Regions from separate parts of the Bacillus sp. DX3.1 genome, predicted to be linked through region 2. Evidence: a T-box and tRNA genes for the amino acid it is inferred to sense, from the RefSeq annotation. Region 2 holds a T-box; the other holds one or more tRNA genes.
The links. A T-box is a leader RNA that pairs with one kind of tRNA and senses whether it is charged. The one in region 2 lies ahead of ileS (isoleucine--tRNA ligase), so its partner is inferred to be a tRNA-Ile.

Region 1: it encodes a tRNA-Ile, which carries the amino acid that the T-box ahead of ileS (isoleucine--tRNA ligase) is inferred to sense. The anticodon was not compared.

Annotation. Positions count from the first base shown of each region.
Region 1 covers NZ_CP128153.1:3,983,158-3,991,567, forward strand. The annotation lists gene QRE67_RS19975 (PstS family phosphate ABC transporter substrate-binding protein) at 1-79, opposite strand, end outside; gene QRE67_RS19980 (peptidoglycan D,D-transpeptidase FtsI family protein) at 335-2,464, opposite strand; gene QRE67_RS19985 (MFS transporter) at 2,575-3,852, opposite strand; gene sodA (superoxide dismutase [Mn]) at 3,988-4,599, opposite strand; tRNA gene QRE67_RS19995 (tRNA-Ile) at 4,827-4,900, opposite strand; gene QRE67_RS20000 (DUF1189 domain-containing protein) at 5,309-6,076, shown strand; gene yqfZ (protein YqfZ) at 6,142-6,480, shown strand; gene ispG (flavodoxin-dependent (E)-4-hydroxy-3-methylbut-2-enyl-diphosphate synthase) at 6,649-7,746, shown strand; gene QRE67_RS20015 (Fur family transcriptional regulator) at 7,782-8,195, opposite strand; gene QRE67_RS20020 (metal ABC transporter permease) at 8,209-8,410, opposite strand, start outside.
Region 2 covers NZ_CP128153.1:3,621,283-3,629,692, reverse strand. The annotation lists gene pgeF (peptidoglycan editing factor PgeF) at 1-353, shown strand, start outside; gene QRE67_RS18000 (YggS family pyridoxal phosphate-dependent enzyme) at 359-1,033, shown strand; gene QRE67_RS17995 (cell division protein SepF) at 1,053-1,508, shown strand; gene QRE67_RS17990 (YggT family protein) at 1,515-1,778, shown strand; gene QRE67_RS17985 (YlmH family RNA-binding protein) at 1,794-2,567, shown strand; gene divIVA (septum site-determining protein DivIVA) at 2,658-3,164, shown strand; T-box leader at 3,216-3,436, shown strand; gene ileS (isoleucine--tRNA ligase) at 3,517-6,282, shown strand; gene QRE67_RS17970 (TraR/DksA C4-type zinc finger protein) at 6,596-6,928, shown strand; gene lspA (lipoprotein signal peptidase LspA) at 7,167-7,625, shown strand; gene QRE67_RS17960 (RluA family pseudouridine synthase) at 7,630-8,410, shown strand, end outside.

The DNA of each region.
Region 1 (8,410 bases), 360 kb from region 2:
CATATGCGATAGGTAGACAAGAAAAAATAAAACATGTTGATACCACCAGAACCTTTATATGTTTCCTCGTGCATTTCACGCGTGTTTCCTCCTAGAAGTATCCTGAATAACAGGGTTACAAATATAAGAATAATGCCGAACTATTAATTCGGTTTTAATAGTTTGTAAAAGTTTTGTAAAGTTCAACATAGCGTACTACAATAAAACTTCTCATTTTCTATTTCAAAACTGCTGCGCTTACGCTATCGGCTTGTCCACCACTACTAAAATATATGCAAGAAATAAAAAAAAAGCACACTATCTTTTCAGATAGTGTGCCAAATTTATATATTTTTTACTCTTCTTCGTTCGCTTTTTTTCCTTTTTCTTCTTTTGGCGCTTCACCTGTTACTTCTTGTTTTTTCAAGTCGAAGTAGGCGTCTGTAATTTCACGACTAATTTTTTTATTAACTGGGTTTTGATCATTAGACAGCCAAGGAACAACAACCGAGAAAGCAATTTCAGGATCTGATGCAGGAGCATATCCAACGAACGTTAAGTTAAATGTTGTTGGTGATTGACCACCATTTCGCTCTCTAACAGTTTTATCTGGACCTGCATACGTAGCCTGCGCAGTTCCTGTTTTCCCAGCCGGATCATATGTCGCACCTGCAAAGCCACCATTACTGTAACCTGTACCATCACGTGTTTGCGTTACCATCTTAAATCCATCTTGAACTCGTTTAATGTAATCTGGGTTCATATCGATACGATTTAATATTTGCGGTTCCACAGACTGAACAACTTTGCCTATATCTTCTGGTTTCGTCGTTGGTTGGCGTACTTCTTTCAAAATTTGCGGCTTCATACGATATCCACCATTTGCAATTGTAGATACATATTGTGCTAATTGAAGCGGTGTATACGTATCGTACTGTCCAATCGCTAAATCAAGTAATTTACCAGCTTGTCCATTTATACCTTTTACACCTGCTACTTCATTAGGCAAATCGATTCCGGTTGGAACTCCTAAACCAAATTGACTAAAGTAATAACGCATTGTATCGAAATCCTTTTGTTTAACACTAAGCGAACCATTTGGAACATAATCTACGCCAGCCATATTCATAGCAATCTTAAACATGTATACGTTAGAGGATCGCTGAAGAGCTGTTAAATCATTAATTGCACCAAATGTTTTCCATGATTTCTTCACCTGAGTACCTTTGAATTTAATCGGTTCATCGACAAGCACGGATCCCGGTTGAATCGCATCCGTTTGATAACCCGTTAACACTGTTGCCCCTTTTACGGTAGAACCCATTTCATATGAGCTTGTCATCGTACCAAGTGCATAGTCTTTTATTTTCGTTTCTCCATCTTCATTGACAAACTGCTTTCCAGCCATCGATAATACTTCACCATTTTTCGGATTCATCATCACGACGAAAGCACGATCCATATAAGGAGCCGTTCCCATCGCTTTTGCTGCTTTCATTTCTTTTTCAATAATTTCTTCAACCTTTTTTTGAAGCTCCATATCAATCGTTAACGTTAAGTTATTACCACTTTGCCCTTTTGAAAGATACGTTGTTTCCAGAATATTACCGTCTTTATCTGTAATATTTTTCACTTCTGCCTTCGTACCATGAAGCGTATCCTCATATTGCTGCTCAATATAACTTTTACCAACGCGGTCGTTACGATTATAGTCTCGAACAAGATAATAACCTAACCGTTCTTTTGGTAAACCTTCATCTGAGCTTGTTACACCACCAAGTACCGTTCGGAACATATCATTATACGGGTAATTGCGATCCCAATCGACCGTCGTGTCCACGCCAGGTAGCGCTGCTAAATTTTCACTAACGACTGCATACTCTTCTGGTGTTACATCTTTTTTAATAATTTGCGGCGTCATCGCATATCCGCTATCCATCTTGCTCTTAATCGCAAGTACTTCTAAATCTGCAGGTGTTAATTCATTCAAATCTATTTCTGTGACGCGATTACGTTGACGCTCTGCCATTTGTTTATCATCAATTTTTTTCTCTTTAAATTCAGCTTCATCTTTCGCTGTAATTTTCGCTTTTGCTTCCTTTTCATGTAAAGAAATCCAATAGTCTTTTTTATCACGCTCTGTTAATTTATCTGGCGCTACTTCAATTAGCTTCGCAAGCTTTTTCGCTGTTTCTGAACGTTCTTCTGAAGTTGATCCCTTCATTCTTGTATACGTAATAGTACGAAGAGGAGTATTATCCACAACAGCACGACCGTATCTGTCAAAGATTTTCCCACGCGGGACCGGGTTACTTACCGTTAAGTTTTCCTTTCGCTCAACCTCATTTTTATAATCTTCACCATGTACAATTTGTACCATTCCTAGCTTTACAATAATCGCTGAGAACATTAAAAACACACACAAAAACAACACGTTTAGCCTAAACGGAACGTGGGTCTTCTTTTTTTTCTTTTTCTTACTCATACGAACCCCCCTCTACCAACAGCTATGTAATATGAAAGGGACACCTTATTACAGGTGTCCTCACTACTGTTTTACATGTCCTTTTATTCTAGCATAAAATTGCAGGGAAGTTAACCTTCTCGTTCGGTATGATTTAGTGTTGTTTCAGGGGCTGGAATACTTGTTCCATTCCTGTTTTGATCCCCATATTTGACATTTCTAACTGCAAAATAAATGAGGAAATGTCCAACTCCGAGAATACATAATAAAACCGGCAAACTTTTTTCTGGCGGAAAAAATGATACTGCACATAAAAAACTTAAAACCGAGCATATTCTTCCTCCATTTAACCATAGTTCACGAACAACAATATACTCGACACGCCACTCTTTTGCCTGCTTCGCTCTTCCAATCACATCATATGTCATGGATCCATATGGAACGAGTAGAATTGGATAAGCAATTGCGATACATGCTGCGTAAATGAGCAATTTTACATATGTAACTTGAAAAACAACTAAAAATACAACGGCGTATAAAATAATTCCGCCCAGCAAAATCGCTTTTTTTCTCCATTCCTTTTTTAACATACGAGCAACCAAATAGTAGCATACAAACGATACAGCTGAATTAACTAAGCTATACTTTCCTAAAGCAAACTCACTTCCTGATGCTAAATAGACGTATACGGAAATAACAAAGATGAAAGTTCCTTCTCTTAAGCCTTGAAAAAAGTGAGCAAGTGTAATTCTCCCCCAGTTTTTATCGTGCTTTCGCTCCTTTAACACTTGAACAATTTCATAGCGCCCTTCACATTCTCTTTTTGATAAAAAAAAGCTTATGACAATGGCAATTGTAAATAAGGTTAATGAAAGAACAAACACAACGGTATAGCCACTCCACTTATCCATACGCGAAATCATATATCCCGCTGCAATCGGCCCAATCATTCCAGAAAAGGATGTCAGTAGACCGAGAAAACCATTAAAAAAATCACGTGTTTCGGGCTCAGTAATTTCAAATGTAAGCAAATTAAATGCAAGCCAATAAAAACCATATCCAATTCCAAGAAGACTGCCAATTAATAAAATATATTGCGAGGCATGTGTTCCAGTTAGTAAAACAACAATAAAAAAAGCGGCTAATGTTCCTACACCGATTCGCAGTAAAATTGCACGATCAATCCGTTTTGCCAATTTTCCTGCAAGGAGAAATGTTAACGGCTGCATTACAACACTTGCCAAATTGTACAATCCAATATTCAAATAGTTTTGCGTTTGCTTCCATAAATAAATGTTAACAAACGTATTGGATAAGGAAATTGCTAACGTGTATAATCCCCCCATAACAAGTAACAATACTAAATCACGATTCACCTCAACATCGCCAATTACATGTTTCCACTTCATAGCTAACTCTCCTTTACTTCATGTTCTATTCTTCCAAAGACGAACACAATTATGTAAAAGAAAGTAAACAAAAAAGCTAGGAGAAAATGCCTCCTAGCTTTTTTAATATTCGTTTTAAAAAATTATAAAGCGATATTATTTAGCGTCTTGGTAACGTTTTTCAGCTGCGTTCCAGTCTACAACGTTCCAGAATGCACCGATGTAGTCAGGACGACGGTTTTGGTAATGTAAGTAGTAAGCATGTTCCCAAACATCTAAACCTACAACTAGAGCTTTACCTTCTGTTAAAGGTGAATCTTGGTTTGGTGTGCTAGTTACTTCTAATTCACCGTTGTTTACTACAAGCCAAGCCCAACCAGAGCCGAAGCGAGTTGCGCCAGCTTTAGCGAATTCTGCTTTGAATGCATCAAAGCTACCAAATTTCGCTTCAATTGCAGATGCAAGTTCACCTACTGGTTGTCCACCACCGTTAGGTGATAAGATTGTCCAGAAGAAAGAGTGGTTTGCATGTCCGCCACCATTGTTGCGTACTGCTGTACGAATTGCTTCAGGCACTTCGTTTAAATTTGTAACTAATTCTTCTACGCTTTTGCCAGCTAATTCTTCATGACCTTCTAATGCAGCGTTTAAGTTTGTTACGTAAGTATTGTGATGTTTTGTATGATGGATGTTCATCGTTTCTTTGTCGAAGTGAGGTTCTAAAGCATCATACGCATAAGGTAAATTTGGTAATTCATGTTTTGCCATTGTTACATTCCTCCCATTTATATGTATTGCCGAAAAATGACTTGGCATACGAATTCATTTTACCCCAATTATGATGGAGTGAAAACAAATTAAATCATGTTGCCTTGCTATCATTAACGTAGCAAATTTTCCATTTCTTTTCAAACAAAATGCTCAAACATTTCGTAAAAAAAGCTTCCTTCTACAAGGAAGCTTATTACCTATGTCATAAAAATTTGAAATGGACATGGACCCTGTAGGACTCGAACCTACGACCGGACGGTTATGAGCCGTCTGCTCTAACCAGCTGAGCTAAGGGTCCAAGAAATATGTATAGAGTAATTGAACCTAAATTCTCAACACTCTAATCAGCTGCGTTACACCGCAACAACTCCACAGGTAGAACTCGAACCTACGACCACTCCCTGTTTAACAGCCGATAGCTCTATCACTAAGCTACTGCGAAGTATATGGATAAGAAATGTAAGATAAATTTACCATATAAAAAAGAAAAGTGTCAATCGTATTTTCATCTTTCACGAACGGACACTTGGATCTAAGCTCCACATAAAGTCAAACTTTGATCAGTGGGGGACAAACTGCCCGTTAATGCGGGATAAATGAAAGTTCCACTGTATACCAGACATGATATAGCTTGTGATTCCTTAGATACGTAAGTTACAATGATTTTATACATTAGTGCATAATACACAACAAAGGAAGTGAATGTATGTCCATATTTACACAACTATTTAAAAGCTTATATTCGCCAAAAGATATGGCGCTTTTTCGTTTTCAAAAAATCGGGAAAACGATTCTTTACATAATGTTACTGTGCTTAATCGCTGCCGTACCACAGACTCTATCAACTGGAAGTGCTATTCAAGATCTTTTTAATGTTGTGAATCGAGCGATTGAAAAAGACATTCCTGATTTTAAAGTTGTGAATGGTGAGCTACAAGCAGATATTGACAAACCCATTGTAAAAGAAGATGGAAACTTCATTTTCGTATTTGATCCTAAAGCAACGGATACGAATGAATATACCAATCAACAAGGAATATTCATTTTGAAAAATAAGGTTGTAACTAATAATAATATCCAAACACAAACTTATTCTTATGACGAATTGGGAGGCATTACTTTTGAGAAAAAAGATGTTCAGGACATTGTTTCTTTTGTGGATAGTATCTATCCAATTCTTATATTCGTTATAGGAGCATTGATCTATCTCTTCCAATTATTCATATCTTTCCTTGGAGTTACATTATTAGCGTTTTTCGGCTCTGCGATGAGTGATCAACGTAAATTATCTTATAAGCAAACTTGGACATTAACTGCTTACAGCTATACAATTCCAACCGTCTTCTTTATGATTATGGACTTATTAAAAATAAATGTACTAGGAACACTCTTTATTTACACCGCTGTTATTCTAACCGTCCTTTATTTAATAATCAAAGAAATACCAAAACCAAAAGAAAAAGCTGAACTATAAAAAAATGCCATTTTGGCATTTTTTTTTTGGACAAGCATATATTTCTCAACAAAGGAGTGAGAAATATGAGGCGACTTGGTATGCTTTTATTTGTGTTAGTTCTTGGTTACGTTTTTTATTATGATATAAAAATTGGTACCTTACCGATGTTAAATACATACAAAAAAACGACTGCAGCTCAACCAGTAAAAAAAGAAAAAGAAACTTCAAAAAAAGAGATAGATACATCCTATAAAATGATTGAAGTAAAAACAGGTGATACCGTTTTATCAGTTACAGAAGCAATTAATAAGAAAAAAGTTCCTTCTATTGAAAAAGTAATCGATGATTTTAAACAGTTAAATAAAAATACGTCTGCTACTAAAATACAGATTGGGAAATCTTACAAATTCCCATTATATTAATGAACAATCACATAATCCTTGTCAATTGTATAAAACCGCTGATACAATAGTAAAAGTGAAACCGAGCAATTGGGTTTTAATTGTCTTATATCACATACAATATACTCGATATTAGGCTGTAAAATAAGAAACTTCTTTTATAAGGAGAGCGATCTATTCGTGAATGAAATGACTCATCGTACAAAAACACGTCCTGTTAAAGTCGGCAATTTAACAATTGGCGGTAATAATGAATTAATTATACAAAGTATGACAACAACAAAAACGCATGATGTAGAAGCAACAGTTGCTGAAATTAAACGTTTAGAAGAAGCCGGTTGTCAAGTTGTCCGCGTAGCCGTTCCAGACGAACGCGCAGCAAATGCAATTGCTGATATTAAAAAACAAATTAATATCCCGCTTGTTGCTGATATTCACTTTGATTATCGCCTAGCATTAAAGGCAATTGAAGGCGGTATTGATAAAGTACGTATTAACCCAGGTAATATTGGACGCCGCCATAAAGTTGAAGCGGTTGTAAATGCAGCAAAAGAACGCGGCATTCCGATTCGTATCGGCGTAAATGCTGGTTCATTAGAGCGTCATATTTTAGAAAAATATGGATATCCAACAGCTGATGGCATGGTAGAAAGTGCATTACATCACATTAAAATTTTAGAGGACTTAGATTTTCATGATATTATCGTATCAATGAAAGCATCCGATGTAAATTTAGCGATTGAAGCATATGAAAAAGCAGCACGTGCTTTCAATTATCCTCTGCACCTAGGTATTACAGAATCCGGAACACTATTTGCAGGAACAGTAAAGAGTGCCGCTGGTCTTGGGGCCATTTTAAGTAAAGGTATCGGGAACACACTACGCATTTCATTAAGCGCTGATCCCGTTGAAGAAGTAAAAGTAGCACGCGAACTATTAAAATCATTCGGCCTTGCATCTAATGCCGCTACACTAATTTCTTGCCCAACTTGCGGTCGTATTGAAATTGACCTTATTAGCATTGCAAATGAAGTCGAGGAATACATCTCCACACTTAAAGTACCAATTAAAGTTGCTGTACTTGGCTGCGCTGTAAACGGACCTGGTGAAGCTCGTGAAGCTGACATCGGTATCGCAGGCGCGCGCGGAGAAGGTCTATTATTCCGTAAAGGGAAAGTTGTTCGAAAAGTACCAGAAGAAACAATGGTAGAAGAACTGAAAAAAGAAATCGATGTCATCGCTGCAGAAATGGCTGCAAATCTTGAAAAAGAAAAACAAGAAAAATAATAAAAAGCTTGTCAGTTATTAAACTGACAAGCTTTTTATTTTGCACATTTCGGACAACGTCCATATATCTCAAACTTATGTCCTGTTACTTCATAGCCCGTAAAGTCTTTATTCATAAACTCCATTGGACATGATGTAATTTCTTTCGTACCACCGCAATCTAAACAAATGAAGTGATGGTGATGTTCCATAACAGAACATGTAAAGCGAAAATGTTTCTCTCCCTTTAGCTCCGTTTGTTCTAGCACACCAATTTCAGCAAATACAGTTAGATTTCGATAGATTGTATCAAAACTTAATCCTGGATAATCATCCTTCATGTGTTCTAAAACGTCCTTTGCAGTTAAATATCGATTGTGAGCCGCAAATAAACGTAACATTTCTTCCCTTTTTCCAGTGTGTTTATAGCCTTTCTCTTTCATAAGGCCTAAAGCTTGTGTCAGATTCATAACTATCCCTACTTTATGCAGTTTTTTTCTTCTTCCATAAGATTGCACCGATTAAAATAAGAACCGCTAACATAACAATTGTACCACCTGGAGCTAAATCGAGCTGATAAGAAGCGAACATGCCACCTATTACAGCAATTTCACCAAATATAATGGAATAGAAAATCGTTTGTTTAAAGCCTTTTGCAATGCGAATACTTGCTGCAACCGGTAAT
Region 2 (8,410 bases):
CGGGAGAAATGATTCAAAAGTGGAAGGAAGAAGGAGTACCAATTCATGAGATTCATGTTGCAATTGGACCAGCTATTGGGTCGTGCTGTTATGTTGTTGATGATCGTGTGTTATCAGCAGCAAAACGAGCACTAAATGGACCTGTTCCATATAAAGTGATTTCAGACGGACAATATGCAATTGATTTAAAAGAAATCAATCGCTTATTATGTATACAAGCTGGCGTAAGAGAAGAACATATTGTGATGTCGTCTCTTTGTACAAGCTGTGAAGAACAATTGTTTTTCTCGCATCGCCGTGATCAAGGAAAAACGGGAAGAATGTTGAGTTTCATAGGCTTTAAGGAGGATTGAAAACAGTGGCAGTACAAGAGAGTTTAGCAATTGTACAAGAAGAGATTAAAAAAGCATGCGAACGAGCAAATCGTTCGCTAAAAGAGATTAAGCTCGTTGCTGTAACGAAAACAGTAGGAATCGAAAAAACAAACGAAGTAATAGAGGCTGGACTTACTGATTTAGGTGAGAATCGTAATGAAGGTTTTATACCAAAATATGAACATTTTGGTTCAAACGTAAATTGGCATTTCATTGGTTCATTACAAACGAGAAAAGTAAAGGAAGTCATAAATGAAATTGATTATTTGCATTCATTAGATCGCCTTTCACTTGCAAAAGAAATCCAAAAACGTGCTACAAAAACAGTTCGATGTTTTGTGCAAGTTAAAACGTCTTCTGAAGAATCAAAGCAAGGATTACTGGTAGAGGAAACGATTGCGTTTATTCGTGCGTTGCAAGAGTTTGATAAGATTGAAGTTGTTGGATTGATGACGATGGCACCATTTTCAGATGAAGATGAAGAGATTCGTCGTTGTTTTCAAACATTGCGCAGGTTACAAAAACAAGTGCAAGAACTACAATTGTCATACGCTCCGTGTAAAGAGTTATCAATGGGGATGTCAAATGACTATACGATTGCAATTGAAGAGGGTGCTACATATATTCGTTTGGGAACGATTTTAGTAGGAAAAGCGTAGAAGGAAGGAGAATATTATTATGAGTTGGTCAAAAGTAAAATACTTTTTTTTTGACACACCGGAAGAGCGAGAAGCTTATGAAAAGGAGCAAGAAGAAATGAAAAAGCAACAGGATCCTCAGCAGCAGGATATTCCACTGACAAAAGTGCAGCCAAAGCAAAATATCGTGAGCATTGAAACGGCAAAGCAATCCTCTAAAGTTGTTTTGTTAGAGCCGCGCACATATTCAGAGGCGCAAGGTATTGCGGATCATTTAAAGGGAAGACGAGCTGTTGTTATTAATTTGCAAAGAATGTCAACAGATCAAGCGCTGCGCATCATTGACTTTTTAAGTGGTACTGTATACGCTATAGGCGGGGATATTCAAAAATTAGGGCCGAAAACATTTATATGTACACCTGAAACTGTGGATATTGTTGGAGCGATTTCTGAGTTGTTCGGTGAAGAGGAAGATACAAATATAAAGAGGTGGTAATACGCCATGACAATGATTTTACAAGTATTGCTCTATTTAATACAATTTTACTCCTACGCGCTTATTATCTATATTCTTCTCTCTTGGTTTCCAGGAGCAAGAGAATCAAAATTTGGTGATTTCCTTGCACGTATTTGCGAGCCATATTTAGAGCCATTCCGGAGGTTTATCCCGCCATTTGGTGTAATGGATATTTCTCCAATCGTTGCAATTATTGTATTGCGATTAGCTAGAAGTGGTTTAGTAAGCCTATTTCAGTATTTCCTGTAGTAAGAGGTTGAACCAATGAGCATCTATGAGCATTTTAGACCCGATGAAGAGGTCTTTGTTGATAAAGTGTTAGAATGGAAACAAGCAGCTGAGGAGTATCATCAAGTAAAATTAACTGATTTTCTTGATCCACGTCAGCAGCAAATTGCTACTATGGTGATTGGAAATCAGGGGGATGCTGCTTTGCAGTTTTATGGTGCTGCGCCAAAAGCGGAAAGAAAAAGAGCTCTTATTTATCCTAATTATCTTGAGTTAGATGAAGAAGAATTTCAAATAGAAGTATTAGAAATTGACTATCCTTCCAAGTTTTATACGCTTGAACACAGGCAAATATTAGGCGCATTTATGTCTCTTGGTTTAACAAGAGAAAAATGCGGTGATATTTGGCTTCAAGAAGATCGTGCCCAAATTGTAGTTGCAAAAGAAGTTGTTTCATATATTGAAATGAATTTACAATCAATAGGAAAAACGAAGGTATCACTGAGTTCGGTACAAGTAGAGCAAGTATTGCGTTTGCCAGAGGAATGGATAGAACAATCTGGAACTGTTTCGTCACTCCGATTAGATGTCTTACTAGCTGAAATGTTTCATATATCCCGGCAAAAAGTACAGCCGCTTATTAAAAACGGTCTTGTGAAAGTGAATTGGAAAGTCATAGAACAAACTGCCTATGAATGTTTCCCAGGGGATGTTTTTTCAGTTAGAGGATATGGCCGAAGTAAATTATTTTCTGTAGAGGGAAAAACGAAACGCGACAAATGGAGAGTTTTGTATGGTATACTAAAATGATTGGTTTTTTAGAAGGAAAATCTCTTATTTTGTCGAAGAAAAGATATAATTAAAAAGGAAAATTTAGATAACTATTTGGAGGTGGCGTTTGTGCCGTTAACACCATTAGATATTCATAACAAAGAATTTGGTCGCGGATTCCGTGGCTATGATGAAGATCAAGTTAATGAGTTTCTTGATCAAATCATCAAAGATTATGAATTAGTCATTCGTGAGAAGAAAGCATTAGAAGAAAAAGTTGCGCAGCAAGAAGGCAAGTTAGATCATTTTTCTAACATTGAAGACACATTGAATAAATCTATCGTTGTTGCACAAGAAGCAGCAGAAGAAGTAAAGCGTAATGCACAAAAAGAGGCAAAATTAATTGTCCGTGAGGCAGAAAAAAATGCAGATCGTATCATTAACGAAGCATTAGTAAAATCAAGAAAAGTTGCATTTGACATTGAAGAGTTGAAGAAACAAGCGAAAGTGTTCCGTACTCGTTTCCGTATGCTGTTAGAAGCACAGCTTGAAATGTTAAACAATGACGATTGGGACAAGCTTATTGAATTAGAAGACGAAGTGGATGAACTGTTGAAGAAAGAAGAAACAGTGTAAGCTTGACGTTTTTCTCATTATTACATATAATTTTAGACAACATATTTATTAAGAAAAACGAAGATAGGGATAAGTACTTTTTTCATACCTTATATAGCGAACTGAGGATGGTGTAAGCTCAGGATAAGGAGAGAATGGAATATCACCCTGGAGTTCCGCGCTGAACAATAAGTAAGCGTAGGCGTGTATTCGCGTTAAGAATGTAAAGAGGACCAGTGCATTTATGTATGGTCTACTAGGGTGGTACCGCGGGAGACTTTCTCGTCCCTTTTTGGGGATGAGAAGGTCTCTTTTTTATTCCATTTATTAAGAAAAAATGTCTTTCTTTTATACATTCAAGGAGGAATTGAGCATGGAGTACAAAGATACATTACTAATGCCAAAAACAGAGTTTCCAATGCGTGGGAATTTACCGAAACGTGAGCCTGCGATGCAAGAAAAATGGGCTGAAATGAATATTTATGAAAAAGTACAAGAACATACAAAAGGTCGTCCTTTATTTGTATTACATGATGGTCCTCCATATGCAAATGGTGACATTCATATGGGTCATGCGTTAAATAAAGTATTAAAAGATTTTATTGTCCGTTACAAATCTATGACTGGATACTCTGCACCATATGTACCAGGATGGGATACACACGGTTTACCAATTGAGCAAGCTTTAACAAATAAAGGGGTAAAGCGTAAAGAAATGACAGTTGCAGAGTTCCGTAAATTATGTGCAGAATATGCATATGAACAAGTGAACCGTCAACGTGAGCAATTTAAACGCCTTGGTGTACGTGCAGATTGGGATCGTCCTTATATCACACTAGAGCCAGCGTATGAAGCACAGCAAATTAAAGTGTTTGGTGACATGGCGAAAAAGGGTTATATTTACAAAGGACAAAAGCCTGTTTACTGGTCTCCAACAAGTGAATCTGCTTTAGCTGAAGCAGAAATTGAATATCAAGATAAAAAGTCTGCATCTATTTACGTAGCATTCCCTGTAAAAGATGGAAAAGGCGTTTTAGAAGGCGACGAGAAATTTATCATTTGGACAACAACACCTTGGACATTACCAGCAAACCTAGGTATTTCTGTTCATCCGGAGCTTGAGTATAGCATTGTAAAAGTAAACAATGAAAAATATATCATCGCTTCTGAATTATTTGAAACAGTTACAAAAACATTAGAGTGGGAAAACACAGAAGTTGTGAAAACAGTAAAAGGTAGCGATCTTGAATATACTGTAGCACAACATCCATTCTATGACCGTGATTCTCTTGTTATGCTAGGTGAGCACGTTACAACAGATGCTGGTACAGGGTGTGTACATACAGCGCCTGGGCACGGGGAAGATGACTTCCTTGTTGGTAAACAATATGGCTTAGAAGTTCTTTGCCCAGTTGATGATAAAGGTGTATTAACAAGTGAAGCACCTGGATTTGAAGGTTTATTCTATGATAAAGCAAATAAACCAATTACGGAAAAATTAGAAGAAGTTGGCGCATTATTAAAATTAACATTTATTACGCATTCTTATCCACATGACTGGAGAACGAAAAAACCAATTATCTTCCGTGCAACAGCGCAATGGTTTGCTTCTATTGAAGCGTTCCGCAGTGAACTGTTACAAGCCGTTGAAGAAACGAAATGGGTACCGGCATGGGGCGAAACACGTCTTCATAATATGGTTCGTGACCGTGGTGATTGGTGTATTTCTCGTCAACGTGCGTGGGGTGTACCAATTCCTGTATTCTATGCAGAAAATAACGACCCAATTATTACAGATGAAACAATTCAGCATGTAGCAGATTTATTCCGTGAACATGGTTCTAACGTATGGTTTGAACGTGAAGCGAAAGATTTATTACCAGCAGGCTTTACACATCCATCTAGTCCAAATGGCGAATTCCGTAAAGAGACAGATATTATGGATGTATGGTTTGATTCTGGATCTTCTCACCAAGCTGTGTTAGAAGAGCGTGATGACCTGCAGCGTCCAGCTGACTTGTATTTAGAAGGATCTGACCAATATCGTGGATGGTTTAACTCTTCTTTATCAACAGCGGTTGCGGTAACAGGTAAAGCACCGTATAAAGGTGTACTAAGCCATGGCTTCGTACTAGATGGTGAAGGTCGTAAAATGAGTAAGTCTATCGGAAACATTGTTGTACCGAAAAAAATTATGGATCAATTAGGTGGGGATATTTTACGTCTATGGGTATCTTCTGTTGATTATCAATCTGATGTACGTATTTCAGATGATATTTTAAAACAAGTAGCAGAAGTATATCGTAAAATTCGTAACACATTCCGTTTCTTATTAGGAAACTTAGCTGACTTTGATCCAAGTAAAGATGCGGTGGCATCGGCTGAACTTCGTGAAGTAGATCGCTACATGTTAGTGAAATTAAATGACTTAATCACAAAAGTAAAAGAAGCATATGAAACGTATGAATTTGCTGCTGTATATCATGCAATTCATAACTTCTGTACAATTGATCTAAGTTCATTCTATTTAGACTTTGCAAAAGATATTTTATATATTGAAGCTGCAAATAATCATGAGCGTCGTGCAATTCAAACAGTGTTATATGATGTTCTTGTTGCATTAACAAAACTTGTAACGCCAATTTTACCTCATACAGCTGATGAAGTATGGCCATATGTGCCTGGTGCAGTAGAAGAGAGTGTTCAGCTTACTGATATGCCGGAAGTAGTAAAAGTAGACGGTGCTGAAGAGTTAAAAACAAAATGGGATGCATTTATGACACTTCGAGATGACGTTTTAAAAGCGTTAGAAGCTGCGCGTAATGAGAAAATAATCGGTAAGTCCTTAAATGCAAGCATTACGCTTTACCCAACTGTAGAAATGAAACAAACGTTAGAATCAATTAGCGAAGATTTAAAACAATTGTTTATTGTTTCTGATTATAAGCTTGGTGGAACAATTGAAGAAGCTCCAGCAGATGCACCAAAATATGAGCACACAGCGGTTGTTGTAGCGCAGGCGGCTGGTGAAACATGTGAACGTTGTTGGGTTGTTTCTGAAACAATTGGTAACGATGCTGATCATGAAACATTATGTGAGCGTTGTGCGACAGTTGTAAAAGAAAATTATGTAAAATAATTGTATGTGAATAAAAACTGACTGCTTATCATAGCGGTCAGTTTTTACTTTTATAAATAGAAATTATTTATCCCGCTATTCGTAGGCAGTAAGACCTCCACCTCAAAGTTCTGCAAGAAGCAAAGAAGTTAGATAGGGATAAACTGCCCGTAAAAGCCCGATTCGTGAGGACTAATGATCAGTGGGTGATGAAGAACTCCCCACTGATCAAAGTTTCACTTTATCTCTTTCCTACGCAGGAAAAATGTGTGTGCGGTAAGGGAGCTTATTTCGGATACACTAACGGTACATTGCAGCCGGGAGGAATGTACACGTGAATGATATCTATATGGAAATTAAGCAAGAATTACAATTGATGAGGAAAGAACTACAGGAGCGACTGGCAAAAGAAGCGATGCACACCTATCATATGGAATTTGGACAGGAATTGGGATATGAGTCCACGCAAGATTCTAAAAAGAAATTGTTATTGCATGATATGAGAGAAGATTTAAAAGACGTAGAGCGAGCGCTATTTAAAATGGAAATTGACATGTATGGTGTTTGCGAAGAAACAGGAAAAAATATTCCAGTAAAGCAAATGAAGACGATGCCAACCGCTCGTACGATTCGTGAATTCTTATATGACAAAGTAAACGTGCTATAAGTGCTTGTTCAAAAAGGAGGATACGGAGTGTAGAGTGAACTACATGCGTACCTGAGTGGCGACGTAACGAAGAAATAGGGCGGCTATCTTTACCGGATTTTTTGAACATCTGCTATAAGCACAACGATATTATAGTACCTTTTTTCATTTTATTTTATTCTTCTGCAAAGGTTCATTGTGAAAACATAGCAGCTATGCTAAAATTTTGAGGTACACTGTCTTTGTGGGGGAAATGAAAATGATATATTACTTAATAGCATTGTTTGTTATTGCCATCGATCAAATATCGAAATGGTTGATTGTGAAGAATATGGAATTAGGTACGAGTATACCGATTATTGATAATGTGTTATACATAACATCTCATCGGAATCGAGGAGCTGCCTGGGGCATTTTAGAAAATAAAATGTGGTTCTTCTATATTATCACAGTTATTTTTGTTGCCTTTATCGTATTTTATATGAAAAAATACGCAAAAACAGATAAACTCCTAGGCATTTCATTAGGTCTTATTTTAGGCGGAGCAATAGGTAACTTTATTGATCGTGTATTTAGACAAGAAGTGGTGGATTTTATTCACGTGTATATTTTCTCATACAACTATCCAGTATTTAATATAGCTGATTCAGCTTTATGTATTGGTGTTGTATTAATTATTATTCAAACCCTATTAGAAGGAAAGAAAATGAAGGAGTAATTGAATGAGCGAAGTAGTACAAGTAACAGTTACAGAAGAACAAAAAAGTGAGCGAATTGATAAGTTTGTTGCAGGTGTGAACAATGAATGGTCACGCTCACAAGTACAACAATGGATTAAAGATGGTGTTGTAACCGTAAATGGAAATGACATTAAAGGAAATTATAAAGTAAAGGTAAATGACGAAATTGCAATCGCAATTCCAGAACCAGAAGAACTTGATATTTTGCCAGAAGATATGAACTTAGAAATTTATTATGAAGATGCAGATGTACTTGTTGTGAATAAGCCACGTGGTATGGTTGTACATCCAGCACCTGGACACACAAGGGGTACGTTAGTAAATGGCTTGATGCATCATTGTACAGATTTATCAGGCATCAATGGTGTAATGCGTCCGGGTATTGTACACCGCATTGATAAGGACACTTCTGGTTTATTAATGGTTGCAAAAAATGATATGGCGCATGAATCTCTTGTGAATCAGCTTGTAGCAAAAACGGTAACAAGACGCTATAAGGCAATTGTTCACGGCGTAATTCCGCACGATAAAGGAACAATTGATGCACCAATTGGTCGTGATAAGAAAGATCGTCAAAGTATGACAGTTGAGGATAAGGGAAAGAATGCTGTAACACATTTTCATGTGTTAGAGCGATTCAACAACTTTACACTTGTTGAATGTCGCTTAGAAACAGGGCGTACGCATCAAATTCGTGTTCATATGAAATATATTGGTTTTCCACTTGCAGGAGATCCAAAATATGGTCCGAAGAAAACAATGG